Regions from separate parts of the Sphingobacterium sp. Ag1 genome, predicted to be linked through region 3. Evidence: riboswitches for the same ligand, from Rfam matches in the RefSeq annotation. Region 3 holds a riboswitch; each other region holds the start of a gene.
What was found. A riboswitch is a leader RNA that binds a small molecule or an ion and turns the genes downstream of it on or off. The one in region 3 is predicted to bind thiamine pyrophosphate.
Positions count from the first base shown of each region.

Region 1: linked by a shared signal. The riboswitch ahead of thiM (hydroxyethylthiazole kinase) and the one ahead of AAW12_RS16830 (TonB-dependent receptor) in region 3 are both predicted to bind thiamine pyrophosphate.
Region 2: linked by a shared signal. The riboswitch ahead of pnuC (nicotinamide riboside transporter PnuC) and the one ahead of AAW12_RS16830 (TonB-dependent receptor) in region 3 are both predicted to bind thiamine pyrophosphate.
Region 4: linked by a shared signal. The riboswitch ahead of thiS (sulfur carrier protein ThiS) and the one ahead of AAW12_RS16830 (TonB-dependent receptor) in region 3 are both predicted to bind thiamine pyrophosphate.

Region 1 is NZ_LBGU01000043.1:770,632-778,254, reverse strand. Features, by position in the region: gene AAW12_RS20550 (dienelactone hydrolase family protein) at 1-516, shown strand, start outside; gene AAW12_RS20545 (hypothetical protein) at 550-1,800, shown strand; gene AAW12_RS20540 (VanW family protein) at 1,941-2,783, shown strand; TPP riboswitch at 2,847-2,939, shown strand; gene thiM (hydroxyethylthiazole kinase) at 3,019-3,822, shown strand; gene thiE (thiamine phosphate synthase) at 3,812-4,444, shown strand; gene thiD (bifunctional hydroxymethylpyrimidine kinase/phosphomethylpyrimidine kinase) at 4,441-5,280, shown strand; gene tenA (thiaminase II) at 5,267-5,923, shown strand; gene AAW12_RS20515 (GIN domain-containing protein) at 6,167-6,910, shown strand; gene AAW12_RS20510 (DUF1572 family protein) at 7,231-7,623, shown strand, end outside.
Region 2 is NZ_LBGU01000044.1:271,034-278,656, reverse strand. Features, by position in the region: gene AAW12_RS21965 (M16 family metallopeptidase) at 1-1,378, opposite strand, end outside; gene xerD (site-specific tyrosine recombinase XerD) at 1,623-2,525, shown strand; tRNA gene AAW12_RS21955 (tRNA-Arg) at 2,803-2,874, shown strand; gene AAW12_RS21950 (hypothetical protein) at 2,920-3,999, opposite strand; gene pnuC (nicotinamide riboside transporter PnuC) at 3,986-4,603, opposite strand; TPP riboswitch at 4,659-4,803, opposite strand; gene AAW12_RS21940 (malate:quinone oxidoreductase) at 4,818-6,317, opposite strand; gene fabG (3-oxoacyl-[acyl-carrier-protein] reductase) at 6,828-7,571, shown strand.
Region 3 is NZ_LBGU01000042.1:177,804-185,426, reverse strand. Features, by position in the region: gene AAW12_RS16850 (lipopolysaccharide biosynthesis protein) at 1-458, opposite strand, end outside; gene AAW12_RS16845 (acylphosphatase) at 503-784, opposite strand; gene AAW12_RS16840 (amidohydrolase family protein) at 903-2,078, opposite strand; TPP riboswitch at 2,306-2,431, shown strand; gene AAW12_RS16830 (TonB-dependent receptor) at 2,486-4,921, shown strand; gene dtd (D-aminoacyl-tRNA deacylase) at 5,131-5,589, shown strand; gene AAW12_RS16820 (nucleotide pyrophosphohydrolase) at 5,606-5,932, shown strand; gene ggt (gamma-glutamyltransferase) at 5,994-7,623, shown strand, end outside.
Region 4 is NZ_LBGU01000031.1:41,170-48,792, forward strand. Features, by position in the region: gene AAW12_RS07320 (thiazole synthase) at 1-266, opposite strand, end outside; gene thiE (thiamine phosphate synthase) at 263-880, opposite strand; gene AAW12_RS07330 (thiamine phosphate synthase) at 841-1,458, opposite strand; gene thiC (phosphomethylpyrimidine synthase ThiC) at 1,455-3,269, opposite strand; gene thiS (sulfur carrier protein ThiS) at 3,315-3,521, opposite strand; TPP riboswitch at 3,581-3,676, opposite strand; gene AAW12_RS07345 (alpha-L-rhamnosidase) at 3,837-6,479, shown strand; gene AAW12_RS07350 (PLP-dependent aminotransferase family protein) at 6,546-7,623, opposite strand, start outside.

The sequences.
Region 1 (7,623 bases), on a different contig from region 3:
TTCATTGCCGACATCTACGGTGAGGGAAATATTCCTGCGGACAACACCGCAGCTTCGAAAATTGCAGGCCACTACAAGACGGACTATAAAGCTTATCAGCACCGCATCAAGCTCGCATTAGAACAACTGAAAAAAGAAGGCGCAGATCCGACAAAAATTGCGATCATTGGCTATTGCTTTGGAGGTTCAGGAGCATTAGAAGCGGCGAGAGCCGACTTCCCCGTCAATGCCGTGATCAGTATCCACGGAGGCCTATCCAAAGCTGCCGATAGACCCAATGGTTCCATTAAAACAAAAGTACTCATTGAGCACCCTGCAGCCGATAAGAGCGTATCAAAAGAAGATTACGATGGGCTGGTCAAGGAATTAAATGAAGGAAAAGCAGACTGGCAAATAATTACCTACGCAAATTCTGGACATACGTTTACGAATCCCGAGTCAGCGGAATATAATCCCGTGATGGCCAAACGTGCCTGGGAGCACACCTTATTATTTTTGAAAGAAGTATTAAATTAAATAGCAAAGTCAACAACAGCAATATCGACCCAAATGAATTATAACGCGAAACTGCACATTTATCCGATTATCATTCAGTTGTTGATATTGCTGTTATATAGTCCCATTGCAGCATCGCAAACAGTAAAATCGTTAACAATAGCTAGCCCTACACAGGCAGTTCTGTTTGTAACCAATGAGTCCGATAAATCAACTGATTTTATCATGCGTTTACACGAAAAAAATGCTGCGGCGATTTTCAAGCAAGTACCTTTTAGCACAACAAATTTACTGGTCACAAAAACCGATGCAAAAAAACTTACATTTAGCGTTAAAAATCAACAATGGACCATCGATGTATTGTCATTGAAACAACGTCATGCCATGATCTTGTTTGATGGCTTAGGCAAACCCAAGATCATATACGATAGTAATACCTATCTGGCAGCAGCCAAATCCATATTAAGCAACAACACACAAGTTGCGTCAAAGAATCCTTCGTCACAATATAATGCCCAACATTTCTTTGACTCCATTGCACAAGTGCAATTTATTCCATCCAGGCAATATGCAGCGGCTATTATCGCCAATACAGCTCTCCCTCTTTACTACAGTCAGCGTAAAAATCAATGTGACGGCACGTACGTCATGCAGCAGTTTTCCGATGAAAATGAGGTGGAAACTGGAGCAATTGTGACGACTGTATATGAAGAAGGCAAAGAGCTCACATCCAACAATCTTTCCGGCGGAAATAATTATTTCAGCAAAAGATGCTATAATCAATTCGGACTTATCGACTCCATACAGTACCTTCAAAACAGCAAATGGAGCAACAGCACCATTTACCGTTATCTCCCAAACGCCATTGTTTCCTACGATCCAACATTACAAACAGCGACAATAGACCACTTGAACAGCAAACTCCAGGTTGTAAAAAGTGAATCCATTCATTTTTTATACCAGCGGATAGATTGGACCATTTACAGTTATGACAAACAGAATCGCATTAACGAAGAGGTGTCGGGCAGAAATGATCAAAGGGAAAGTCGGGTCCGTTATGCGTATAGCGATCCGAAAACAAGTGATTATATACTACGCCAAACCTTCGACCAAAATGACCAACTCACAGCGGAAATCAAGCGATCCTACCGGGCCAACGAAACAGTTGATGAATTCTACTTCAAGGGAGTATTGCAACAAAAATCAATTGTAAAAGATTTGGGAAACTGTACGTATGAAAACTGGAACTATAACGGGCATGGGAAGCTCACGGGCAAATACGTACAAACAAGAAAACCGCAATAGACATAGACCGAAAAGACAGTATACACCCGATGGAACAAAAGTTCTACCTCCTTATACAGTAAAAACGCAGGACAAAATCAAAAAAAGCGGCAAAAGATAGATTTCTGCATTAATTTTGATAGCGATAAATAAACATCGTATTGAAAAAAAGAAAACTGATCAGTCAACAGCACCCCATACTCTATTTTTTTGCAGTATGGGTAAGAAGAATGCAGCGAAAAGCCGTCTGGCTATTTGACGACAAAAAATACAGCACAGTTAAATCAGCTGAAAAACTTCCCTTTCGTATTAAAAAGCATCAGTCTGTATTATTAAAAAAGCTGGGCGAAAATAATATGCAATTGCAGATCAACAAAGTGACCAACCTAAAAATTGCAGCAGCACAGATCAATAGCATTCTGATCAGACCGAAGGAAACCTTTTCATTTTGTAAACTCGTGGGGCTTCCCACCGTAAAGAAAGGGTATCTGCCCGGCATGGAGTTATCCTTCGGTGAAGCAAGGGCGGGTATTGGCGGTGGAATCTGTCAAATATCCAATCTCATCCATTGGCTTGTTATCCATAGTCCACTCACCGTCAGCGAACGTTATCATCACTCCTTCGATCCTTTTCCTGACGATGGTCGTGTTTTGCCATTCGGCAGTGGGGCTACCGTATTTTATAACTACCGTGATTATCAATTCACCAACAACACGCCTTACACCTTCCAGATCAACCTCTGGTTTACAGAGAAATGTTTAGAGGGCGAATTGAGGATCGATCAGGAGCTGGATTTTGCATACCATGTCTTTGAAAAAGAACATCACTTTCTCAAAATAGACAATCAGTTCTTTCGTAAAAATGAGATTTGGCGCGAGAAGTTCTTAAAGTTTCAGGGTGGAAAGATTTTAGAAACAGAACTTTTAACCAAAAATTTCGCCCGAGTCACCTACGTCCCTACCCTGTATACTGAAATTAGTGCCGATCAAAATACGACCGATTAATTCAGCGAGCGAAGTGATCGAAAAATGATAAATATGAAAAGTCCACTTTTTTGTTTAAGTTTGGTATGGCTTTGGGGGTATTCTGTATAGAATTGAGATAGTCCCTTTGAACCTGATTCGGTTTATACCGGCGTAGGGAAAAGCAAAAATCCACTGTACAGCATACTCCTTCTGCACAGGCTATCGCTCTTCTTCCCCCCAAGGCCGCACCGTACATCTTAGCACATGTAAAAGAATGGAAGATTCAATTATCAATTTATTAGCGCAGCTGAGGGTTGAAAAACCCCTTGTACACAACATCACAAACTTTGTCGTGATGAACAATACCGCCAACGCACTTTTAGCCCTAGGGGCGTCCCCTGTGATGGTTCACAGTCCTTTAGAAGTACGCGAAGTTGTCGATATTGCGCAAGCTCTTGTCATTAATATCGGCACCTTGAGTGAAGATACAGCCGAAGCTATGCTGGTTGCTACCGAACATGCCAATACCATTGGACGGCCATGGGTACTTGATCCCGTGGGTGCCGGAATATCGGCATTCCGCAATGATTTATTAGCCAATCTACTTGATCTCAAACCAACGGTTATTCGGGGAAATGCATCAGAGATCATGACGCTGTACAATTTCAACCAACCGAACACAAAAGGAGTCGACAGCACGACAGCTAGTAAGGATGCACTCCGATTTGGCCAATTATTGCAAAAACAAACCGGCTCCATTATCTGTATTTCCGGAGAAGTAGACTATATTCTTTCCGAACAATACAGGGTTGAAGTCTTTAATGGCGCCCCTTTAATGACGCAAGTAACAGGACTTGGCTGTAGTGCTACTGCACTTATTGGTGCATTTCTAGGTGTTACAGACCAATATGTTGAAGCAGCTGTTGCCGGCGTGTCCATTTTGAGCTTGGCTGGAGAACTCGCGGCCCAAAAAGCCACTGGCCCGGGTACCCTACAATTGAACCTCTATGATGAGCTCTATCAGCTCAATGCAGAACGTCTAAAATCAAAGCTCAAGATCAAATGTTATGCGCATTAATCCGCTTTTTCCCTACCCTTTATATTTGGTAATTTCTGAGCGGGACTGTTATCCTCAACATTGGCTCAATGTCGCCGAAGAAGCCATCATTGGTGGAGTCGATCTTATTCAATTACGCGAAAAAGCTGACGATCCGGCCACATTTTTGGATAAAGCCATCCGTTTGAAAAAACTGACCGATCATTACGGTATTCCGCTCGTGATCAATGATGCCGTAGCAATCGCTGCAAAAATCGAGGCATGGGGAATACATGTGGGGCAAAATGATGTGCAGCCGCTCGCTATTCGCGAAAAATATGGTGACAAATTAACCATAGGCTGGTCCATAGAAGCTGTTCAACAGCTAGAAAGTCAACAAATGTGCGCTGTCGACCACCTTGGTGTAAGCCCCATTTTTTCAACGAGAACAAAAGTGGATACGGTAACCGAATGGGGAATTTCGGGTTTAAAGCAACTTAGGACTAGGACGGAAAAACCATTGATTGCAATCGGCAGCATGAATTTGCAAACCGCTGAACAGGCTTGGAAAGCAGGTGCAGACTCCATTGCAGTCGTTTCGGCCATCTGCCAAAGTCAAGATCCCAGAGCGGCCAGTGCACAACTAAAAGAACTATTAAAATGACAAAAGATAAAAAATACCGTGTCCCTACTGTACTCAGCATTGCAGGGTTCGATGGTAGTGGTGGAGCAGGCATACAAGCAGATACCAAAACCATATCGGCATTAGGTTGTTATGCCATGAATGTTTTAACTGCCTTACCCGTTCAGAACACACAAGGTGTAAGAAATATTTATGAAATCCCCACTGCAGCCGTCAAGGATCAATTGGATGCGATTTTTGACGACATCTATCCCGATGCAATCAAAATAGGGATGGTACACCATATTGAACTTGTGGAGCTTATTAGCAGCTATTTAAAAGAATATAAAGGGCCTATCGTATTTGACCCAGTCATGGTATCGACCAGTGGACACAAGCTCATTCACGATGATACGATTCAGGCCTGCATTGAACTTCTTTTTCCTTTGTCCACGTTAATTACACCCAATTTAGATGAGGTAAGTGTCTTAGTAAACGAAGTTATTGACACTGTTCAGAAAATGGAAAAAGCGGGAAAGACCTTGTTGGCCAAAGGTTGTCAATCCGTACTGATTAAAGGCGGACATCTCCAAAGTCAAGAGTTAACATCCTTATTGTTCCAGCACACGAATTCACCAATTGAATTCAAATCACAAAAAATTAACAGCAAAAATACACATGGTTCCGGTTGTTCGCTTTCTTCAGCAATTGCGAGCCATTTGGCACAAGGCGTTGGTCTCGATAGCGCGGTAGATTTCGCATTGGCCTATATACACGCAGCAATAGCCGGTAGTAAAGATCTTCTTATTGGCAAAGGAAATGGGCCATTAAATCACTTCCACAATCCGATTAAACTTATTCAATATGAACTGGACTGATCATGCCTGGGAATCCATAACAGCTATTTATTCGGATATACTTACTATGCCGTTTATTGTTCAGCTTAGTGATGGTAGTCTTCCCCTGGATAAATTTCAATTTTACATGCAGCAGGATGCTTTCTATTTAGAAGAATTTGGCCGTGTGCTCGCCTTTATAGGTGCAAAAAGTGCGGATAACCAACAAGCATTGGACTATTTCGAATTTGGTCGCAATGCGCTTCTTGTTGAACGGGCATTACACGAAAATTACTTTCGGGAGTTTGGTTTAAGTCCTGTCGACGAGAACAACAAGATCCAACCAACCTGCCATCATTATGTACATTTTCTCAAAAGCGTCGCCGCTTTCGAGAGCGTTGAGGTCGCAATGGCGGCAACACTTCCCTGTTTTTGGATTTATAAAGAGGTCGGAGACCACATTGTATCGACAGCAAATACGCAGGGAAATTCCTATTCAAAATGGATAGAAACTTATAGCGGTGACGATTTTGCACAAGGAGTTATCAAGGCGAAAGACTACGTGGACAAAATTGCAGCAGAAACTACTGCAACAAAACGGGAGAAGATGCGACAAGTATTTGTAACAGCTTCCCAATTAGAGTATCAATTCTGGCTAGCAGCCTACAAACGAAGGGTATGGTAAACAAACTATTGTCCGATACCGAACAGTTGATGTTCAAAAATGAGCACGAACTAAAATAGGACTCAGCAGCAAAACTGGTGTTAACCAATATTTTAGACGGATTTAAAGTTTTGGCATTACTATTATACTATAAGTAGCCGTTAACAATAAGGTGTACATATAATAAGCACACAGGATAAGATAAAAGGGAAATTAAAATGAAACTTTAAGCAGTAATATATCTAAACTAATAACAGAAAAATAATGAAAAGAATCTTAACCATTGCCTTTATTTCATTTTTATATGTAGCTCAGGCACAAGAACGCGAAACACGTAAGATCACTGCTCCAGATGGCATTTCATCGGCAACTTCATTACGTGTAGATTATATTTACTCTAATCGCAATGAGGTTGTTGTTGAAGCAGATAATCCCGAACATTTATCCCTCATCGAAACGACTGTAAAAAACGGTACACTGTATGTACAGTATAAAAGAAACAGTTCAATCAGAAATGCGAGAAACAATCGCGTAACTGTTTACTCAAGCAAGATACCGACACGCTTTTCGGCATCATCCAGCAGTTCGATCTATACCGATGAAACGATTAAGGCAAACAAAATTTCTGTAGACGTATCCTCCTCCGCAAAAATATCGCTTAAAAAATTAATTGCTGATGATATCAACCTTTCAACGAGCTCTTCTAGCAAGTTAACGACAGATGTCAGCAGTAAAAATTTGCAAGTATCGGCAAGCAGTTCGTCTAAGCAGGAAATTGCGGGTAGCGCTTCAAATTTAAATTTGAACACCAATTCATCCGCATCGGTTGACATGAGCCGTTTCTCGACAACAAATGCCCAAATACAAGCCAATTCGTCTGCAAATGTAACGCTCAGCGTGAAAGAAAACTTACAGGGAAATGTTTCTACATCGGCAAGAATTGCGTTAAAAAATCAGCCAAAAAATGTCCAAGTTGACAAATCAACAAGTGGCAGAGTAGTATTGTAATTTTTAGTGTGGTCTTTAAAAAAGACTGTTTATTTATGTTTAATGTTTAGTTAGCTTAAAGGTGATACATACCCCAGTATCACCTTTGCTTTTATCGGCCTTTTTGCTCACACTTCTCCTTCTCCTTCTCCTTCTCCTTCTCCTTCTCCTTTCCTTCTCCTTATAAATTCACACATTTATCACCTCAAAAAGCAATATCAGGAGTTTAGTGAAATCGATAGCAACACCAGATTTCAGCTTAAAAAAAACTATTTTTAGATCTCGGTTTCACGACATTTTTGTATATTAATATTCATAATAAATGACAAACTTTCGAGGCAATGGATAATCTTATAGCGACTTGTATCAAGCAATTTCAATATTATAAATCATTGGGTGATAAAACAATTGCACAGCTAAGCACTGAACAACTCTTTTGGCAACCCAATGATTCGAGCAATAGCATTGCATTAATTGTTAAACATTTAGGTGGAAATATGCTTTCTCGATGGACCGATTTTCTCACCACAGATGGCGAAAAAGAAAATAGAAACCGTGATCAGGAGTTTGAGAACAGCTGGGCCGATCGCAATGAGCTTATTACCTATTGGAATGCCGGATGGGCCTGTTTGTTTCAGGCTATTGAATCCCTCAAAGAAGAAGATCTCGCTAAAATTATCTATATCCGTAATCAAGGACATACCGTCATGGAAGCGATCTTACGGCAGCTAGCA
Region 2 (7,623 bases), on a different contig from region 3:
CCGACAGTTTCAACGTTGGTAACAACTGTTTAGTCAAACGATAAGCGTTTTCATTACTTAAAGCCGGTTCATCATCAATAAAATAATTGAGATAACGGTTTACATAGCTATCCGATTTCTTTTTATCACGCTCGATAAAAGACATCTCGTTACCCTTTTTCATATCGGCGATAGCCCGATCCAACTCCGTCTGTGTAAAACCGTATTTTTGAATGCGCTCAAATTCGGTTAACATCGCTTTAAATCCGGATTCCAACTCGCCTGGTTTAGGCACTACCAACAATGAAAAAGTATTAAGGTTAGCAACAAAATCGCTGATACTTCCACCTGCCTGCATAAAAGGAGGGTTCGGTTGTTGCATCAATTCAGAAAAACGACCCGCGATCATCTGATTGAACACATTCTTCAACAGCTCGTTTCTGTAATCTCCTACCGTGGAAACCTTTTCTTTTTCGCTTTTGATCAAAATCTGTGCAACAGTGTAGGGCAGTTCCGGATCTGAAATAGCCAAGAACTGGTTCTTGTTTAACAGATCGACACGATATTTTTTACGCTCCAACGCTTTTTTGGGCATTTTCATATCGGAAAACAATACTTTCACCCTTTCTTCCATTTCCTTGGGATCAATATCTCCAACGATGATCAGGGCCTGTAAATCCGGGCGATACCAGTCTTCATGAAATTTGCGTATTTCTGTGTAGGGAAATGTTTTCAGTATCTGTTCCGTTCCGATCGGCAAACGTTTGGAGTAAAGGGAACCATTGAGCAACATCGGAAAGTATTGATCCTGTAAACGCTGCTGTACTCCTCTTCCACCTCGTTTTTCTTCGAGAATAACACCCCGTTCTTTATCAATTTCTTCACCATCCAACAAAGCGTCCTGAGCCCAATCGCGCATTACCTGCAAACCATTTTTTAAAAGTTCAGGATCGTCAGAAGGAATGGGTAGCTGATAAACGGTCTGGTCAAAGCTGGTATAGGCATTGAGGTCCGATCCAAATCGAACACCCGCTTTCTGCAGGTAGTTAACCAATTCATTCTTTGGAAAGTGCTTCAGGCCATTGAAGTTCATATGCTCTAAAAAATGTGCCAGACCGAGCTGTTTTTCATTTTCCAGAATAGAGCCGGCCTTCATGCCCAGATACATGGTAACACGACCTTTAGGCTCGCTATTTTTACGAATAAAGTATGTAAATCCATTTTTCAGTTTCCCTGTGATGACTTCATTGTCGAAGGGTAATTTTTGATTCAGGGCCAAACTATCTTGGGATAGAATCGCGCGCGCTTCCGCAGTTAACGTGGTTGGCATTTTTGCTTCTGCTATATAGAACGTAGCCGGTAATAGAAAAGCTAATGCGAGTGGTTTAATGAATTTCATACAAAAAAATGTCTTTTTTCAGTTATTTTTGCTAATTGTTTTATATTAGGGTAAACGGAACAGGAGATCAATTGTCCCGATAAATCGTAAAATACAGATTAATACTTTTTTCATTATCCAAGGAGGAATCGGGACCCGCTATAAGGGAACGTCTCTTTGTATTACTTATAATCTGTAAAAATTCCACTTAAAAATACAGAATAACTTTCGAAAAGAACAACAGTTAATTGTAATTTTGTTGCAAATGGATTTTGAAAACTGGAGTGATATAAAAAAAGAATTCGAACAATTCTTAAAGTTCGAAAGAGGCTTAAGCGTTAATTCAATTGATGCTTACTTAAATGACGTATCCAAATTTCAGATCTACTGCGAAGACAATCATTTGGTTTTAAATACCGTCACGAGAAAGAACATACAGGAGTTTTTGGCTTGGTTGCAGGAGTTTAATATTTCACCCTTCACACAATCCCGGCTGATATCTGGTCTGAAGACTTTCTTTAACTTTTTGATGATCGAGCATGAATTAGTCAACAATCCGACAGACCTTCTTCAGGCACCACGCTTGGCACGCAAGCTGCCCAGCGTTTTGAGCATACATGAGATTGACCAATTGATCGCGGCAATCGATCTCTCTTCACCCGAGGGTGAGCGTAATAAAACGATCATCGAAATCTTATACGGATGTGGTCTCCGTGTTTCCGAACTTGTCACACTCAAAATATCAAACCTTTTTTTAGACGTCGAATTTATCAAAGTTGAGGGTAAGGGAAGCAAAGAACGCCTCATTCCAATTGGTCAACACGCCATTAAACACCTTCGCATCTATTTAGAAACAATCAGACCTCATATCAAGATTAAGGCCGGAAATGAAGATATTGTATTCCTCAATAGAAGAGGCGCCGCATTATCCCGGGTCATGATCTTCTTGATCATCAAAGAACTTGCCTTAAAAATCGGTTTACAAAAAACCATCAGCCCACATACCTTTAGACATAGCTTTGCGTCACATCTCGTGGAAGGTGGTGCCGACTTAAGAGCTGTACAGGATATGCTCGGTCATGAAAGTATTACCACGACCGAAATATACACACACATCGATAGGGACTACCTTCATTCCGTTATTACGCAATATCATCCACGGTCGTGATGAATGTCCGATCACCTTTTGCCAGCTCGGTCGTCCAAATGAACTGTACTGCTTTATTCAGGGGCAATCGTGCTAGCCACCTCTCATTCCACATGGCCCGCCCGATGCTAAGCATATATGGAAACTATTAGCATTGACGTAAAAAAAATAGAGAATTGACGAAAGCTAAACGCTAAAATACTGACGATAAGATGCCTTAAAAATTGATTGCTAAAAGATATAATTTTATCACAAAGATTGTTTGTAAGATCTAGAAAATAGTATATCTTTGCGAGACGTTCCCGTAGTTCAATGGATAGAATTTCAGATTCCGGTTCTGACGATGTGGGTTCGACCCCCGCCGGGAACACATCCTATTTAACAACAAAGACTATCCTAGGATAGTCTTTGTTGTTTAGAAGCTCTTTTGCAATAACTTGTGTTGCGAAGCCGTAAAAATATTCCGGAAGATGATATTGATTTCATGATCAAGGGCTGCCCCTGAAATTCCGGTATGTGGATAGAGTCGTATTGTATTTGTCAAAATAGATTCCACAAAATCCCGGCTTTGTATCCCTATCTGTTCATAAATCGCGGCATTATCATTGCCATCGTGAAGATTTTCCCAAGAAAGAGCGGCCAAATTCATGATGGCTTCCCTCCGATTGGCATAATCCTGCTGAAGGTCATCCAGCAACCTAAACGCAGCCTTACTTTCAGACTTTTCCCATTTAGATTGATTGCTTTTCATTACAAACAGTTTTTCAACCAGATCCAGAAAGCGTTTGTGCATGCCCATAAAGTTTGCCAATAAAGTCAATTCTGCAAAAGGCATAAAGGGATATTGGTACAACGGCTCGCCACGTGCACTTTTTGCCGCATCAATCTCAAAAGACTGCCTACCATCGACAAGAATGTCTTCAAGTGAAAAAGAATGCGAAGCCGTAGCCTCCAATCCAAATGTATCCCAATCATAGTGAATCAGTACATGATCCCGATCGACAAAAAATGACTTGATCAGTGGTTCACCCTTTTCATCCAATACGGGTTTTCCCGCCTCCTGAATTGCGGCATTTAATGTGAAGTGGGTTAAATGCGGTGCTCCGGTAGCGTATCTCCAGAAACCACGGAGTCGATAGTGGTCCCCTTCACGCGTAGCAGTACCAGATGCCTGTCCACTACCCCCGAAACAAACCCGATCCGTTTCGAAAATTTGATTTCCTATAAGGGGATCAATAAAACCGACAAAGAGATTTGCTCCTGAACATAACGTGACTGTCCAGGCTAATCCCCCATCCCAATAAGCCAGCTCAGCCAATAAACTGAGTCCTTCAGGTACACTTAACCCCAATCCACCTAATGCACGGGGAACCCAAATCTTAAACCACTTCCGACGGTAAATCAGCTGCAATTGTCCATCTGACAACGTTTTCTGCTGAATTCCTTTTGCCTGATTATCTTTCAGTATAGCGATATCTTCGCTATTGAATTGCATATCTTTCTTCACGTATTATTCTCCTCCAATTAAAATACCCACTAAATGCCATAACAAATAAAAATAACGTCAAGCCCGAATAAAGAAACAGCCCTTTATGGATCAGTAAAGGAATTGCCATCAGATTACTGATATTCAACAATATCCAGTTTTCTATCTTCCGCTTTGCCAATAACCACATCCCTGCCCAAGCTGTACAGGAAACTGCAGAATCCCAAAGCGGTACATCAGAATCTGTTAAGTGTACCAATCCGAAATAAAACAAGAGAAAACCGGCGGCACAAATTCCCCCGACTATCCACCATTCTTTCGGCTCACAGTGTGTTATGGGCGTAGCTACGTCACGACTATATTTCCAATAGATCCAGCCATAGATGCTCATGATCAAATAATAGAGATGTAGCAATATTTCGGCATATAGTTTCGCATGGAATAATACGTATACAGAAATTAAGATCCCAATAATCCCAAAAATGTAATTGATGGATTTATTTTGCCGGGAAAACCAAACTTGTAAAACACCAAAGGATACCCCTAGCCATTCCGCAATGGTGGCCTGTTGAATCTGTTTTATAAAAGCTTCGAGAATTGTTTCAGAAGTCATCGCCTTGTTTATTATTTCGTGTCATTCATAATAAACCTATGGGAGAGAAACGGCTATTTTGATTGAAATTAAATCCCTACGCCAGCATTACCTGGATCAGGTATATAAAAGCGATTGTACAAGGAGGTACAATCGCTTCTATTGGGTATAATCTCAGCCGAGAATGACCACGGTCATTCCAAGCACCCCATAAGTATATTTTCGGTCGAATTGATTATTCTATAGCAATCAATTTCAACGCTTTGTGCGTACGCGTACGCGTTTCTTTACAAAGTTGCGCATCGTCGTTCAATGATTTCCCATGCGAAGGAATCATCTCACGTAGTTTTTTACGGTATTCATCTGATTTGGCACGTTCAGGAAAACATTTCTTCAACAGGCTGATCATAATAGCAACAGAAGTGGAAGCCCCAGGAGACGCTCCTAATAGCGCAGCAATAGAACCATCGGCACTAGACACTACCTCTGTACCGAATTCCAAAATTCCACCTTTCTTTTCATCTTTTTTGATGACCTGAACACGTTGCCCTGCTTTTTCAATGACCCAATCTTCCAATTTAGCTGTAGGCATAAATTGTTTTAAGGACTCCAGTTTATCTTTAGGTGACTTCATGACTTCAGTAATAAGATACTTCGTCAAAGGTAAATTATCAAGTCCGGCTGATAACATCGGACGGATATTAGACAATTTGATAGAAGCCGGTAAATCGAAGTAAGACCCCTGTTTTAAGAACTTCGTTGAGAAGCCTGCATAAGGTCCAAACAATAAGGCTTGCTTGCCATCAATATAACGTGTATCCAAGTGCGGTACCGACATTGGCGGCGCACCGACAGAAGCTTTACCATATACTTTCGCATGGTGTGTATTAATGATCTCTTCATTCACACAACGTAGCCATTGGCCTCCCACCGGGAATCCACCATAACCTTTTGCTTCTGGTATGCCGGATTTTTCCAACAATAACAAGGAGTGACCACCGGCACCAATGAATACAAATTTTGCTTTGATTTCTCTCTTCTTTCCTGTCTTTAAATCTTTGACTTCCACTTCCCAACGACCATCGTCTTCACGATCGATGTCAATTACTTCGTGGTTTAAGGAAATCGAAATATTTTCTTTATTTTCAAGATTTGCGATCAAATCACGCGTCAATGAACCAAAGTTCACATCCGTACCGAGATCCATTTTTGTTGCAGCGATTTTTTCGTCTGCCGCACGTCCTTCCATCATTAATGGAATCCATGATTTCAATAATGTTGTATCTTCCGTATACTCCATTCCCTTAAACAAATTTTGGGTCGTCAACGTTTCCCATCTTGTTTTTAGAAATTTAGCGTCTTTTTCACCAAAAACCGCACTCATGTGTGGAATGCTACGGATAAAATTTTCAGGTTGTGCAATAATGCCTTTATCAACAAGATAGGACCAGAATTGCTTAGACACTTCAAATTGCTCGGCAATTTTCACTGCTTTATCAATCTTGACAGAACCATCTTTCTGTTCGGGGGTATAATTCAACTCGCATAAAGCAGAGTGACCCGTGCCAGCATTATTCCATGCGTCAGAACTTTCAGCAGCCACAACATCCAAACGCTCAAGAATTTCAATATTAATGTCTGGGCTTAATTCATTGATTAGAGTACCCAAAGTAGCACTCATAATACCGGCGCCGATTAGAACAACGTCAACTTCTTTATTTGATTTTTTGCTCATGTTTTTGTGATTGATGCAAATTTAATATAGTTTTTGGTAAACGTCCAAGTCTTTTGTCAAAAAACTGTACTTTTTAGAACCACTTATTCAAAAATACCATTGATTTATTAAAATAATCCTAAGTGAGCGATCGCTTACCGTAAAATTCTAAAATTGTTTATTAAAAACACTCCCCTACTCCAAGATAAACACCAGGTCAGCACACAATGTTTTTCTATTTTAACCCGTTATTTATCGAAAGATTTTGTGTTATAATATAGTTTTAACATTTTTGCAGAACATCGACGGGCAATAGCGTATACAGTAGCTAAAAAAAGATCATGTATTCGCTCATACGACGGCATCGGTAAAACACAGGCACTGTGGCATAACCAAGATAAACCAAACGGAAACGAGTTCATATATCGTCTTGAATTCCAAGAACAAAAGGACTGTGAACGAAAGACAGCGCGTGGAAAATGGCCATAAATGCCTTGGCGTGAATAATGGAAGAACAAATAACTTATACAGATGAAAATACTTGAAGGAAAAATTGCTTTGGTAACAGGAGCATCAAAAGGAATCGGAAGGAAAATTGCAGAAGTGTTTGCACAACATGGTGCTAACGTCGCTTTTACGTATCTTTCTTCTGTCGAAAAAGGACAGGCACTTGAACAGGAGCTTCAAGCGTTCGGCACCAAAGTAATTGGGTATCGCTCTGATGCTTCAAAATTTGAAGAAGCAGAACAATTAATCAACGCGATCGTTGCTGACTTTGGCGGATTGGATATCGTTGTCAACAATGCCGGCATCACAAAAGACGGCTTATTAATGCGTATGACCGAAGAGAATTGGGATGATGTATTAAATGTCAACTTAAAATCTGTTTTTAACGTTACAAAAGCTGCTTCGAAAATTATGATGAAAAACCGTAAGGGTTCATTTATCAATATGTCATCAGTTGTTGGTGTTCAGGGAAATGCTGGTCAGGCAAATTATGCTGCATCAAAAGCTGGTATCATTGGGTTCACAAAATCGGTCGCTAAAGAATTAGGTTCTCGTAATATCCGTGCAAACGTAGTTGCTCCAGGCTTTATACGTACCGAAATGACAGATGTACTGGATCCTAAAGTTGTGGCAGGATGGGAAGCCGGAATTCCATTGAAACGTGCTGGCCAACCAGAAGATGTTGCCAACGCATGTCTTTATTTAGCATCTGACTTATCGGCATACGTAACCGGACAGGTTCTTCCTGTTGATGGTGGTATGTTATAAAATATAACAGGCTAAGGTCAAGTTTTCTTACCTTGACCTTAGCCTGTTCTCT
Region 3 (7,623 bases):
ATAATACCGATGTTGGCCAATTTAATAGCACCAAATCGAATAGGCCTTCCCTCCGATCTCAATTTCGCAAAAGGAACAATAGCTAAAGCATCCAATGCCAATATGAGGGCAAAATACTTCACATAGCTCTCGTAATCGGCATTATAGGTTCCCTTATTCAACCAGCTACCAAAAGTACCCGCAAAGACAAAGGCCGTTATAAAAAATAATGTTGCCAGAGTGGCAATGACGATAAAACTATTATTGAAAACCTGCTTCTTATCCTTTTCTTCGACTTTTTGGAGAAACCTAAAAAAAGTCGTTTCCATACCAAATGCCAAAACAGCATTGATCATGGACGCCCAAGCGTACATATTGGTAAATATTCCGTAGGAAGCAGGTGGATATTTGAGGACATACAATGGCGTCATGACGAAATACAGCATACGTGCTATAATCGTACTCAGACCATAAATCATGGTCTGTCCAGCGAATTTTTTGAGTACTGACAAGGCGAAAAGACTTAAGATTGAACTCTTTTAACTACTTCAAAATTGGAAAAGCCCTTCATTTCGCCTTCCTTTACCTCAACACTTTCAACAATTGCTCCCTCGGGCCCTTCTTGGCAGAACTCCAACAATGAATCCAGTGCAAAATCATCGCCCTCGCCCTCGATATAAACAGAACCATCTTTTAAATTGACAACAAAGCCCCTAACACCGACCTGATCCGCAACCGCCTTGGTTGTCAATCTAAAAAAGACTCCTTGTACTTTACCTCTTATTGAAATATTCAAATGTTTCATCTGTAACTTATTTTTTCTTCCATCGGTCAGATGGAACTTACCATGACTATAGTTTCGTTATTACAGCCATGGACGATTCAATAAGAGCAAAAGTACAGAAGTTTTAGGGAATTAAATACTACGCTAAACGTTTTACCTTAACATCTTCATTTAGGCGCATGTGTTCCATCCCTTGCAACAACACAATCCCTGGTTTTTTACCCACTTCGAGTGACCCAAATTCATCCTCAATGTTCAACGCGATAGCGCCATTGATTGTAGCCCATTGAATGGTCTGCAAGAAATCGAGATCTTCAAAGTGCGCATGCAATACCTTTAGCTCCTCCAAAATAGACAATGTGTCGTTTGAAGCTAAACTGTCCGTTCCGATTACTAAACGCTGTCCGGCATTCATAAAATTCTGAACCTTTGGTAATGTTCCTTCAATATAAAGATTGGCCTTTGGACAAAGACACCACATCACATCACGATCCATGCGCTCTACAAAATCCAGATCTTTCAGCGAGGTATAGGTATTATGAACCAACAATAATTTATTGGGGTAAGGTAAATAAGGAAGATAAGACTGAATCGAGTTTCTTGCCTGTGCCTTAATCGCATCGGCGTTTTTCCCTATACTTTTATAAAAGTCCAAGAACTCTCCCATTTTATAACGGAACAATTTATTCTCCTCTTCACTTTCTTGATTGTGAATACTGATAATATTTGTTTCCGGAACCATCTTCTTGAATTTTTTGAAAAGGACCTTCGAACAAGAATAGGGCGCGTGCGGCGTAATGGATACATGCCCATTCCTAAACTCCTGCGTCAACGATTTAGCCTCCTTTAACTTAAAGTCCGCTTCTTCAGGTTCAATTCCGAGTACCTCCACAAAGGTGTGATATAGGAGCTGTGAATCTTCTTTCAATTTTGAGGAATTATCGGTGTTGGCATGATCTCCGACTGCGACAATACCATTTTCGTACATCTCTCGATCGGCTTTTGCCATAGCCTCGTCTATTTTTTTCATCGACGCCGACCGCGTTGTCATCACCTTACTGAGAAAGCTCGGAAGCCCTGTACCTTTAGGAACAATACCTTTCATATGCGACAATTCAATGTGGCAATGTGCATTGATAAAACCTGGAATTATCACTCCTTCATATTTCTCAACCTTCGCTTTATCTGAAGGTGTAAATGAAGTTGGGTCATAGATACCTTGAATTACCCCCTCCTCATCCACCGAAACAATGCCATCTTTTATTGGCATTGAAGTAATCGGCAGAATATAATTAGCGCTTAAATACTTTAACATTTTATCTCCTCACTATCAATTTAGTAACTAAAAATTTTTGACCTGTATGAATACATACCCTAGTAGAAAAATTCATGCCAAGGTACCTAAAAAGAACAATAAATACCAAAAACAACAATTTGCACAAAATTTTAACCAAAAAGAAATAATAGCATAAATACCCTCTTTTGTATTTGTCATAAATTACTTCTTTATACTTCATTTCAATTTTAAATTTATATATTCGCAGCATCGAATAGGGGTGCCTTGTTTTGTCAGGAACACAAATAAAGGCTGAGATTATACCCAACAGATTAAATTCTGTACACCTGATCCAGATAATGCTGGCGTAGGGAGAGGTTAGTTAAATAGTGCGGTCATAGTAACCCCTTGCTATGATTTGTTTAACTCAAACAAAATACATTACCATGATCAAATTTTTGATTTGTAGCTCCTTAGCTACTATTTCAAGCCAAATTGCCATTGCGCAACAAAATCTGACAATTAAAGCTGTAGACAATACCAATCAGACCCCTTTGCAGTATGTTTCCATATCCATAGATGGACAAGCATCCTTCGCTGGCCAATCGGACACAAATGGACTGATCAAACTATACCGTATCAATACAGGTAAACACCAGATTCAGGTATCTTCTCTTGGATATAAAACATGGAGCCGAAATGTGGATGTTAAAGACAATTTGGAGCTCACCGTAGCATTAGAACCGAATACCATTCAAATGGAAGAAGTGCTTGTTCAATCTACCCGTGCCAAAAGGAATGCCCCAACAACCTTTAAAAATATCTCCAAAGAAGAAATAACACGTAACAACCTCGGCCAGGATATCCCATTTCTTCTAAATCAGACCCCATCCGTGCAGGTGAATTCCGATGCCGGTGCGGGCATAGGTTATACAGGAATGACGATCAGGGGATCCGACAATCAACGAATCAACGTAACACTCAATGGAATCCCCCTAAATGATGCGGAGAGCATGGGTTCCTTTTTTGTAAACCTTCCCGACTTTGCCTCTTCTACCGAGAGCATCCAAGTTCAGCGTGGTATTGGGACCTCGACGAATGGTGCCGGATCATTTGGAGCCTCATTGAATATTCAGTCCAATACTCTAGTAGAAACCCCTTACGCAGAACTCAACAATTCATTTGGCTCTTATAATACTTGGAAAAATACGGTCAAAGTTGGTACCGGACTAATTGACGACAAATTTGCCTTCAATGCCAGATTATCTCGAATAAGTAGCGATGGTTACATCGAAAGAGGTAGTTCAGACTTACAATCTTTCTATGTGGACGGAGGCTATTATGGCAAAAAACATATTTTAAAAGGAATTGTATTCTGGGGAAAAGAAAAGACCTATCAAGCCTGGAATGGCGTTCCTGAACCATTGATTACAGGAGATCGGTCGCGCATGGATGATTATGCTGATAATGCACTCGAAATTTCCGGTGCCGAGAAGGATCGTTTCATGAACGCTGGCCGGAATTATAACCTATACACGTATAAAAATCAAACAGATAATTATACGCAGAAACATCATCAACTTCATTATACCAATATACTGAACGACAAATTGACGCTCAATACAGCCTTACACTATACAAGAGGTTATGGTTACTATGAAGAAATGAGACCGGGAGATAAACTAAGTAAATACGGTTTGCCTAACGTCATCATTGGTAAAGATACCATACAAAAAACGGATCTTGTCCGCAGGAGATGGCTGGATAATTATTTTTATGGCATGACCTATGCCCTGAATTACAGACCGAATGATCAACTTGAAATGACTTGGGGTGGAGCTTATAACCAATACAAAGGAAAACATTATGGCCAGGTGATTTGGGCACAGTATGCATCGACAGGTTTTCTTGACGACAAATATTATTATGGGGAATCACAAAAAAATGATTTTAGCAATTTCTTAAAAGTCGATTACAAACTAGAAAAATGGATATTAATGGCCGATATTCAATATCGGAATGTAGATTACCACATGTATGGTGATGATGATAAGGTAAAAAATTATAATTATCATCCTAAGTTTAATTTCCTGAATCCTAAAGCCGGTGCAACTTATCTGCTAAATGACCATTCAAACGTATACGCTTCTTATGCCTTTGCACAAAAAGAACCTGTTCGCAAGGATTTTATAGAAAAAAATAGCGCCTTACCAGATCCTACCCCTGAGAAAATGCAGGACATTGAATTGGGTTATCGTTTTATCAATGAAAAATTCAACATCGGGTTGAATGGATATGGCATGTTTTACAAGGATCAGTTGATTCCAACCGGTGAAATCAGCGATACGGGCTCCCCAATTCGACAAAATGTCAATGATAGCTATAGAATGGGTCTTGAATTCGATGGATCATGGAACATCAGCAAACAGTTCAACTGGAAAGCAACCGCTAGTTTCAGCCAAAATAAAATTAAAGACTTTGAAGAGGTCATTGGCGATACAAGGATATTTTATTCGAAAACAAACATTGCTTTATCGCCAGGAACTATTTTGTCAAGTAATTTTTCTTACACCCCAATAACATCACTTACATTTTCGCTTCTATCCAAATTTGTAGGAAGACAATACCTGGACAATTCATCTGCGAAAGAAAGAAGCATTTCCTCTTATTTTGTCAACAATCTGTTAGCAAACTATAACTTTACAGCATTAGGTATCAAAAACATCAGTGCAACCTTACAGGTCAACAATATATTGAACGAGAAGTACGAGGCCAATGGCTATACCTTTGGCTGGATGGAAGGTGATACCCGGAAATATTATAATTTCTATTTCCCACAAGCGCCAACGAATTTCTTACTGGGCTTGAATTTCAAATTCTAAACCACACTGTATAATAGCCATCTAATTCCAAACGCATTAACAGCTGGGAAGGCGGACTGAAGATCGCTTCCGACCAAATCCTTTAGCATAATTAGCGTCCCTTTTTCCTTCGGGAGAAAGGGACGTTTCTATGTACACTCAGGAGAAAACTGAATTTCCCATCGTGTTTAACAATCGGAATTTTTACCTTTGATTTTATACTTTTCATTATGCGCGCAGTTATACAACGAGTGAAAAACGCCTCTTGTACGGTAGATAATCAGATTACAGGCCAGATCCAGCAGGGTCTAATGATTTTATTAGGAGTTGAAGAAGCAGACACAATAGAAGATCTGAAATGGTTAGGACAGAAGTTCATCAACTTACGCATCTTCGAGGATGAACAAGGTCTGATGAATAAGTCGATACAGGATGTAGACGGAAACATCTTACTCGTCTCACAATTCACCCTATTTGCTCAAACAAAAAAAGGAAACAGGCCCTCTTTTATCAGGGCAGCAAAACCGGACAAAGCCAAACCAATGTATGAAGAGATGGCTTTATTATTAAGTCAATTGCTTCAAAAAGAGGTTCAACTTGGCATATTCGGAGCAGATATGAAAATCGACCTACTGAATGATGGGCCAGTTACCATCGTCATGGACACAAAAGATAAGGACAACTTTTAATTTTTTATTGAACAGGATGACAATTAAAGAAGCACAAGAGGTTATTGACAAATGGATCAATAGTACCGGAGTACGTTATTTCAACGAGTTGACAAACACCGCCATACTCATGGAAGAAGTCGGTGAAGTTGCCCGAATAATGGCTCGGCAATACGGAGAACAATCTTTCAAAAAATCAGACAAAGAAGTTAATTTAGCAGATGAAATGGCCGATGTATTATTCGTTTTGATGTGCCTTGCCAATCAAACGGGAATTGATCTAACAGCAGCTTTGGAACAAAATCTTCAAAAGAAATCAATTCGGGATGCCGACCGCCATAAAAACAACGAAAAACTTAAATAACCAAGAGTAGTATTGTTTGTACAACTCTCTGAGATAATATTTAAATTTTAAATCGCGTACGATGTATAAATTCATAACCTATTCGCTCATAGCAAGCATATGCTTTGCCTCTTGTGCGACAAGACAGCAGCTAAATACTAAGGTTGAGCAGGTCAGTACTTTTAATAAGGCTGCCGTTGTCACAGCACATCCTTTGGCTTCAGAGGTCGGGGTAAAGATTTTAAAACAAGGTGGGAATGCAATAGATGCTGCAGTTGCCGTGCAATTTGCTCTTGCAGTTGTTTATCCCAATGCAGGAAATATTGGCGGCGGTGGCTTTATGCTCTACCGCGATCATCGGGGTAATTTAGATGCCTTAGATTTTCGTGAGAAGGCCCCTCTAAAAGCATCCCGGGATATGTATCTCGATGCCCAAGGCAATGTTATTCCTGAGTTGAGCCTTTATAGTCAATTGGCCTCTGGTATCCCTGGATCTGTTGCTGGTATGTGGGAAGCACACAGAAAGTACGGCAAATTACAATGGAAAGATCTCTTACTCCCAGCAATACAGCTAGCCAGAACAGGGTTTAAAATCAGTCAACGACAAGCCAATGAGTTTGAAAGCCATAAAGAGCGTTTTGTCAAACTGAACCCTGCCGGTGCTGCAATTATCAAAACCACAGTTTGGCGAGCAGGTGACCTATTTATCCAGGAGGAACTTGCAAAAACACTGGAAAGAATTGCAATCGAAGGCCGAGACGGTTTCTATAAAGGTAAAACGGCCGACTTCATTGTTGCCGAAATGGGTAAAGGGAAAGGTATTATTAATCATCAAGATCTACTGGATTATCAGGCGCTTTGGCGAACGCCAATTTCCACAAATTATCGGGGCCATAAAGTAATTTCCATGCCGCCGCCTTCGAGTGGAGGAACATCTCTTTTAGCCCTGCTCAAATCAGTCGAACAATTTCCACTTGAGCGCTGGGGCTTTCAAAGCGATTCAACCATCCGTGTCATGGTAGAAGCTGAACGTTATGTATATGCCAATCGGGCTAAGTATTTGGGAGATCCTGATTTCATTAAGGTACCCGTCCAACAGCTTATTGACTCTGCCTCAAATGCGCATAAACTCCATTCTTTCAATTTCCATAAAGCGACATTAAGCAAAGATGTCAATGCAGATGTCATTCCTGGCTATGAAAGTGAACAAACGACACATTTCAATATCGTAGACGAGCAAGGGAATGCAGTATCCATTACAACAACACTTAATGATTCTTATGGCTCAGGAGTGTTTGTGGAGGGCGCAGGTTTTCTCCTAAACAATGAAATGGACGATTTCTCCGTAAAGACCGGTGTCCCAAACATGTATGGGCTTACTGGGGAAAAAGCGAACGAGATTCAGCCCGGCAAAAGGATGCTCAGCTCAATGACACCCACTATTGTAGAAAAAGATGGCAAACTATTTATGGTTGTAGGAACCCCTGGAGGATCAACTATTATTACCTCTGTTTTTCAGACCATCCTCAACGTTATTGACTTCCGACAAAATGCCCAATCAGCTGTGAGCCTGCCAAGATTTCATCATCAATGGCTTCCTGATCGTATTGACGTTGAAAATAACGCAATCGATGTCAATCTACGTGATCGATTGACAAAAGATGGCTATACGATAAATCCGAGAGGGACAATCGGTCGCGTGGAGAATATAC
Region 4 (7,623 bases), on a different contig from region 3:
TCGCGAGCAAGTTGAGCCGCGAGTACTGCTTCTTCAGCCGTTCGTGCTCCCGAAGTATTGGGAAGCAAATGGATTGCCGCGAGATCGAGCGCACTGATGAGACTGTCGTCTGAGTCGGTCTGGTCGATTCTTTTGAGGGCGACGGTGACCAATTGGGAGGCCGAAGCCACAATGGCAGCGCTCATTTCCGTGAGATTACCGAATTTGCCCGTACCGAGAAATAATCTGGATTCAAATACGCGATCGGCTATATGTAGGTTGCTCATAGTAAAATTTTATTGATGGATGAAACAATGTTTGGAGTCTTGGTTACGATTCCCGAGAGTGCTACACCGTAGACGCCAATTTCTAATAGATGTTGGATATCTTCAAGTTGGCTTATACCGCCAATTGCGAATATTGGAATAGGGGTTAGGCCTTCTCGGCGGACTTGTTGGATGATGTTTTCATATCCTGCAATCCCCAGTAGGGGACTTAGTTTTTGCTTTGTCGTGGTATAGGTGAATGGCCCGAGCCCGATATAGTCACAACGTTCACTTATTCTTTGTTTTACATCCGCAAAGCTATTGGCTGTACCGCCGATTATTTTTCCTGCACCCAATAGGTGCCGGGCAGCTGTTACACTGCAGTCGTCCAGTCCCAAGTGCACCCCATCAGCGTCTACGGCCGCTGCAAGCGAAGGATGGTCATTGATGATACAGCTGGCACCAAATTCGGTACAAACCTGCCTGATCTCTTGGGCGAGCGCATAAAGATCTTTTTCCTCGGCTTCCTTCCATCGGATCTGTATCCATTTGGCCCCAGCATCCAGCGCTTTCAGCATGTTATTTTTTTGTTCCCTTAAAGTTTTGCCTTGTGAGATATATTGGAGTCTTTCCATAGTTTTTGTTTGCATGCAATAAAATTTTGAATAGGATCCCGATGTTTCCATAAAGTGCCATATAAGGCAATTCCATCTGCACCTTGCTGCATCGGAATAAGACAGTTGTCTTGGTTTATCCCTCCAAGACCGATGAGACGAACAGCAAAGTTGGTACGTGACGGGATTTGACCGAGTCTTGCATTATGCGTTCCATACCCCACTTTTGAGATGCTCGGAAATAATGGACTGAGAAAAGCATAGGCCCAACGTTCATCAAGGCTATTGAATTGATCAATATCATGCACAGATGTTGAACAGATTGTTGTAGGCAATAGTTGATTTGCAGGTCCATGCAGTCTACTTTTATCGTTCAAGTGGATGCGTGCAAACCCAAGCTCAGCCGATAGATGCGGATGTGAGTGTAAAACCAATCTGTCGCGGTATATAGGAGCTATAGTTTCTATATATCGCGACATTTGTAAGTCTGTAAAATGATACTTACGCAAATGCAGAATATCAAGCCCTTCCTTAAACAACGCTGCTATAATCGCCTGTTCAGAACGAATTGTTTCTGCTGCTGTCAATGCAATAATCATGAATAGATCTCTTTTCCTTGTGCGATGAATTCCTGCGATTTTTCCAGCATTCCCTGGGCGGCACTATCCCTGATTTCCTGCGTTATTTTCATTGAGCAAAATTTGGGACCGCACATGGAGCAGAAGTGCGCCACTTTAGCCGCGTCTGCCGGCAATGTTTCGTCATGATATTCTCGTGCGGTATCTGGATCAAGGGAAAGGTTAAATTGATCTTCCCATCTGAATTCGAATCTCGCTTTACTCAAGGCATTATCACGATATTGTGCACCAGGGTGTCCTTTGGCCAAATCGGCCGCATGGGCAGCTAGTTTGTAAGTAATTACACCGTCTTTAACGTCCTTTTTATTTGGTAGGCCCAGGTGTTCTTTGGGGGTCACATAGCAAAGCATTGCACAGCCATACCAACCGATCATAGCCGCTCCGATGGCGGATGTGATATGGTCATAGCCTGGAGCAATATCTGTTGTTAAGGGACCTAAGGTATAAAACGGCGCTTCGTCGCAACAGGCCAATTGCTTATCCATATTCTCTTTGATCAATTGCATAGGGACATGGCCCGGCCCTTCGATCATCACCTGAACATCATGTTTCCAGGCGATTTTGGTGAGTTCGCCCAAGGTTTCGAGCTCCGCAAATTGAGCTGCATCGTTTGCATCTGCAATAGCTCCGGGGCGAAGACCGTCGCCAAGTGAAAAAGCCACATCATATTGTTTCATAATTTCGCATATTTCCTCAAAATGGGTATAGAGAAAATTTTCTTTGTGATGAAAAAGACACCATTTGGCCATGATAGAGCCGCCTCTGGAGACAATTCCAGTAACTCGGGATGCCGTGAGATGGATATAACGAAGCAATACGCCGGCGTGTATGGTAAAGTACGAAACACCCTGTTCGGCCTGTTCAATCAAGGTATCTTTGAATATTTCCCAGGTTAAATCCTCGGCCACCCCCTTTACTTTTTCGAGCGCCTGATAGATCGGTACTGTACCGATTGGGACTGGCGAGTTACGGATAATCCATTCGCGGGTTTCGTGAATATTTTTGCCAGTGGATAGATCCATGATGGTATCAGCCCCCCAACGACAGGCCCATACCGCTTTCTCAACTTCTTCCTCTATGCTTGAACTTACGGCGCTGTTGCCAATATTGGCATTGATTTTAACAAGAAAGTTGCGTCCGATAATCATAGGTTCACTTTCAGGGTGATTAATATTATTGGGTATGATTGCTCTTCCAGCGGCGATTTCTTCACGGACAAATTCGGGCGTAATAGCCTTGTTGGGAGTTCGGGCTCCAAAATTTTGCCCCCGATGCTGATGATCCATTCCAGGGGTACTAGCTTCCAACTGCTCAATACGTTGGTTTTCCCGGATAGCAACATACTCCATTTCCGGGGTAATGATGCCTTGCTTTGCATAATGTAATTGGGTGACATTCTTGCCGGCAGAGGCTACTTTCGGTTTGTGGCTATAGGCAAATCGGAGTTCGTCCAACGTTGGATCAGAAAGTCGTTTCTGTCCATATTCAGAGCTGATGCCAGTCAATTGTATGACGTCCTGACGATCCAAAATCCACTGTTCGCGAAGGCGTGGGAGCCCCTTTCGGATATCGATCTGGACGGTGTCATCCGTGTAGGGGCCAGAAGTATCATAGATTGTTACCGGCGGATTAATTTCGATCTGTCCATTCGTTAATTTGGTTGGGCTCAAGGAGATTTGACGCATAGCGACTTGAATAGGAAATAGTTTTCCGGCTACAAAAATTTTCTTTGCATTTGGAAAGGGGGATTGCGTAATTGTTTCAGCTGTCATTTTTTCTGTATTGTGGTGAATTACTCGGTTGATTTTTTTGAAAGGCTATCCGCCCTGAGATGCGGTGATTAAGATAATCTGATCATAAGGCTTAACTGTCGTCGTAGCCCAGTCCTTTTTGGGGATGACTTGGTTGTTGATGGCTACAGCCACACCCTGGGTTTTGCCAGATAATTCCAAAAGTAACAAGCCTTCAAGTGAAGTAAGTGCGGGATCGAAAAATCGAATTTGATGGTTTATTGTAAGTTCCATTCCTTAATTTTTTTGGTAAAACTTTAGGAATGGCTGCACAAAGGCGCAGCAATGCACCTTGTAGACAGCTCACTTTTCCCTACGCCAGTATGATCCGGATCAGGTTCTAAGGGTAAAATCTCAGCCTGCATGAGCAGACACCCCTAAAGTTGCGACTAATATAAGGTTATTTTTATGAAAGTTGCAAGAAATTTATTTTGCTGTCTGAGGTATATCGTGCAGGAAAGGACAGGTCACTATGTGGAAAATATTTGATATATTAGATTTTTAAATCAGCTAAAACAATTTAACAACCACCAAGAATAGTACCTTTTCATGCGTAGGATTTTATTAACAATACTGTTGTGTATAGCGAACAACACTTATGCCCAACCTAGAAGCAACTGCATCGCCGTACAGTTGACGTGCGAACATCTGGTCAATCCATTGGGTATCGACGCAACCCAGCCGAGACTTAGCTGGCGCCTTGAGGACCAACGTAAAGGTGCGGTACAACAGGCTTATCAGATCCTTTTAGGGCAAGATTCGCTGGCACTACTGAAGGAGACGAAAAATAGCTGGGATAGTGGCAAACAGCTCAGCTCGTCCATGTTAGTGCCCTATAACGGCGTACAGTTAAAGCCACAGACCACGTATTTCTGGAAGGTTAAGGTCTGGGATAAGGATGGTATATCAACAAGTTCTAAAATAGCATCGTTCGAAACTGGAATGATGGGAATGGACCTTTGGAAAGGAAAATGGATTAGCGACAATAAGGATATTCATGCGCGAGAAGCGCCTTATTTTAGAACAGAATTTAAGATAAATAAGCCGATAAAGTCTGCGCGCGCGTATATTGCCACTGCAGGGCTATATGAGCTTTCCATGAATGGTCAACGCGTAGGAGACCATCGCCTGGATCCAATGTATACTCGATTCGACCGGCGTACATTATATGTCGTGACGGACGTAACCCGGCAGCTCCAACAAGGAGAGAACGCTATTGGCGTTGTTTTGGGGAATGGCTGGTATAATCACCAACCACTAGCGGTTTGGAACTTTGATAAAGCACCGTGGCGGGCCCGACCAACATTCTGTTTAGAGCTGAAAATCGTTTATACAGATGGTACAGTAGAAACTATTGTTTCAGATAAGCAGTGGAAAACAGCTTCGGGACCAATTAATTATAATAATATTTACACTGGTGAGCATTATGATGCAAGACTGGAAATACCCAACTGGGACAAACCTAAATATGATGATTCAACTTGGCAGGCTGTTCAGTATAGAAATGCGCCATCTGCACATATCGTTTCCCAACAGATGGTACCGATTCGGCTCGTGAAGTCCTATAAGCCCAAATCAGTGACAAAGATAGACCAACGTACTTATGTTTTCGATATGGGCCAAAATATGGCTGGGATTACAAAAGTTAAAGTCAAAGGAGCTGCAGGGACTATGCTACGTATCAAGCATGGTGAACGATTGTCGGCAGATGGGCGTCTTGACCTGTCCAATATCGATGTTTATTATCGGGGCGATAAGGAAAAGGAACCCTTTCAAACGGACATTCTGACCTTAAGCGGTCGTAATGATGAGTTTATGGCAAAGTTCGGTTACAAAGGGTTTCGTTACGTCGAAATTAGCAGTAGTGCGGCAATTGCATTGGATAGTTCGGCTGTGACCGCTTATTTTATGCATAGTGATGTGCCCTCCATTGGACAGCTCAAGACGTCATCAGCGTTGGTCAACAAACTATGGGAAGCGACCAACAATGCCTACTTGTCCAATTTGATGGGCTATCCGACAGACTGTCCGCAGCGCGAAAAGAACGGTTGGACAGGGGATGGCCACCTTGCGATTGAAACAGCTTTGTACAATTTTGACGGGATAACAGTTTATGAAAAATGGATGGCGGATCATCGTGATGAGCAACAGGAGAACGGTGTCTTACCCGATATTATTCCAACTGGGGGATGGGGTTATGGTACAGCGAATGGTTTGGATTGGACAAGTACCATTGCCATCATTCCTTGGCAGATCTATCAGTTTTATGGAGACCCACGTGCATTAGAAGAATGCTATCTTAATATCAAACGCTATGTCGATTATGTCGACGGAATTAGCCCATCTGGGTTGACAACGTTTGGGCGTGGAGACTGGGTGCCAGTGAAGTCACAGTCCAATCTGGAGTTGACCTCCTCGATTTATTTTTATGTGGATGCGACCATCTTGGCTGCTACGGCTAAATTGTTTGGTCACACAGCAGATCAACAAAAATATGAACTGCTGAGCAGAAAAATTAAGACGGCCATCAACGCTAAATTTTTAGATGCTTCCAAGGGTATTTATAGCAATGGAACACAGACTGAACTGAGTGCTCCACTCTATTGGGGTGTGGTACCTGACGAAATGAAAGCCCGGGTTGCAGCCAACCTGAATAAGAAAGTGGAAGAGACCAACTTTCACTTGGATGTCGGAGTATTGGGTGCAAAAGCATTATTGAATGCGTTAAAAGATAACGGTTATGCAACGACAGCCTATAAGGTTGCGGTACAAGATACCTACCCGTCTTGGGGATGGTGGATTGTAAATGGCGCGACAACATTGTTGGAGAATTGGGATTTAAAAGCAATCCGTGATATTTCAGACAACCACATGATGTTTGGCGAAATCGGTGGTTGGTTTTTTAAATCTATCGGTGGGATTCTGCCGGATCCTAAACAACCTGGATTTAAACATGTGCTCTTAAAACCCATCTTCCCCCAAGAACTGAAAGAATCTTCTATTTCTTATGATTCACCCTACGGTAAAATTGTTTCCGAATGGAAGTTAAAGGATAAAAAGATTGTTTATGATATCCAAATACCCGCAAATGCCACGGCGACATTTTATCCGCCGGATAATGTTAGCATTAGCAGTAGGGATGTCGTCCAATTGGACGCTGGTAAACATAGGCTGGAGCTGGAACTCAAGTAATCATAGGCTCCGATCTGTTGTTTCATTGCCCCGACCGTTGGTATTATGCTCTTATCATGTTATGTATTAGAGTGCTGTCGCGAGTTTGCCCAGCTGTTTTAATTTTAAAGCGAGTTCATTGCTCCAGGGCAAACCAATACAGAGACGCATGCAATGGTGAAATTGATCCTGTAAGGTGAAAATCCGCCCCGGTGAAATGCTAATCTGTAGTTTAAGCGCATAGTTATATAGCTTGCCTGTATCGATGTGTTTTGGAAACTCGACCCATAGGGCAAGTCCACCCTGTGGACGGCTAATTTTAGTGCCTTCCGGAAAATGGTCCGAAATGATAGCAGCGTAGCGCTGGTAGTTTTCCGTTAATGATCTACGAAGTTTACGCAGGTGGTTTTCATACTTTCCAGTTAATAGAAAATTTCCAACCGCCTCATTGATGATCGCCGTAGATGACAGGGAATGGATCAGTTTTAGTTTGATAATCTGTTCTTTGTATTTTCCAGGAGCAACCCATCCGACACGGAAGCCTGGAGCCAACGTCTTTGAAACGGATCCACACCAGAGGACATTGCCATCCCGGTCAAAAGATTTGCAACATTTGGGGCGTTGGGTGCCAAAATGGAGGTCGCTGTAGGTGTCATCTTCGATTAGCGGAATTTGGTGTTTTGACAGCAATGCCACAATTTCCCGCTTGTGCTCATCCGGCATGCAATAACCCAAAGGGGTGTTAAAATTGGGTACCAGTAAACAGACTTTAATTTGGGGCAACAGATTTTTGAGGGCTTCAATGTCTATTCCTATGATGGGGTCCGTAGCTATTTCCAGCACTTTAAGCCCTAGACTGACGGCAAGTTGAAGGATACCCGGATAGCAGGGGCTTTCCAGAGCCAGTGTATCTCCAGGTTTGGTTAAGGCCATCAGACACAAAACTAAAGCATTCATACAGCCGTTGGTGGTAACGACATCATCTTCATTTAGATTTCCACCCCAGGCCAATGAACGTACGGCCACCATACGACGTAATTTTATATTGCCTTGCAAGGGTTCATATGCTGTGCCACCATCGCTGAGCTCCCGTGTAGCGAGGACGATTTCTTTTTTTAATTTTGCGGTAGGTAGGAGACTTCCGGAAGGAACACCGATTGAAAAT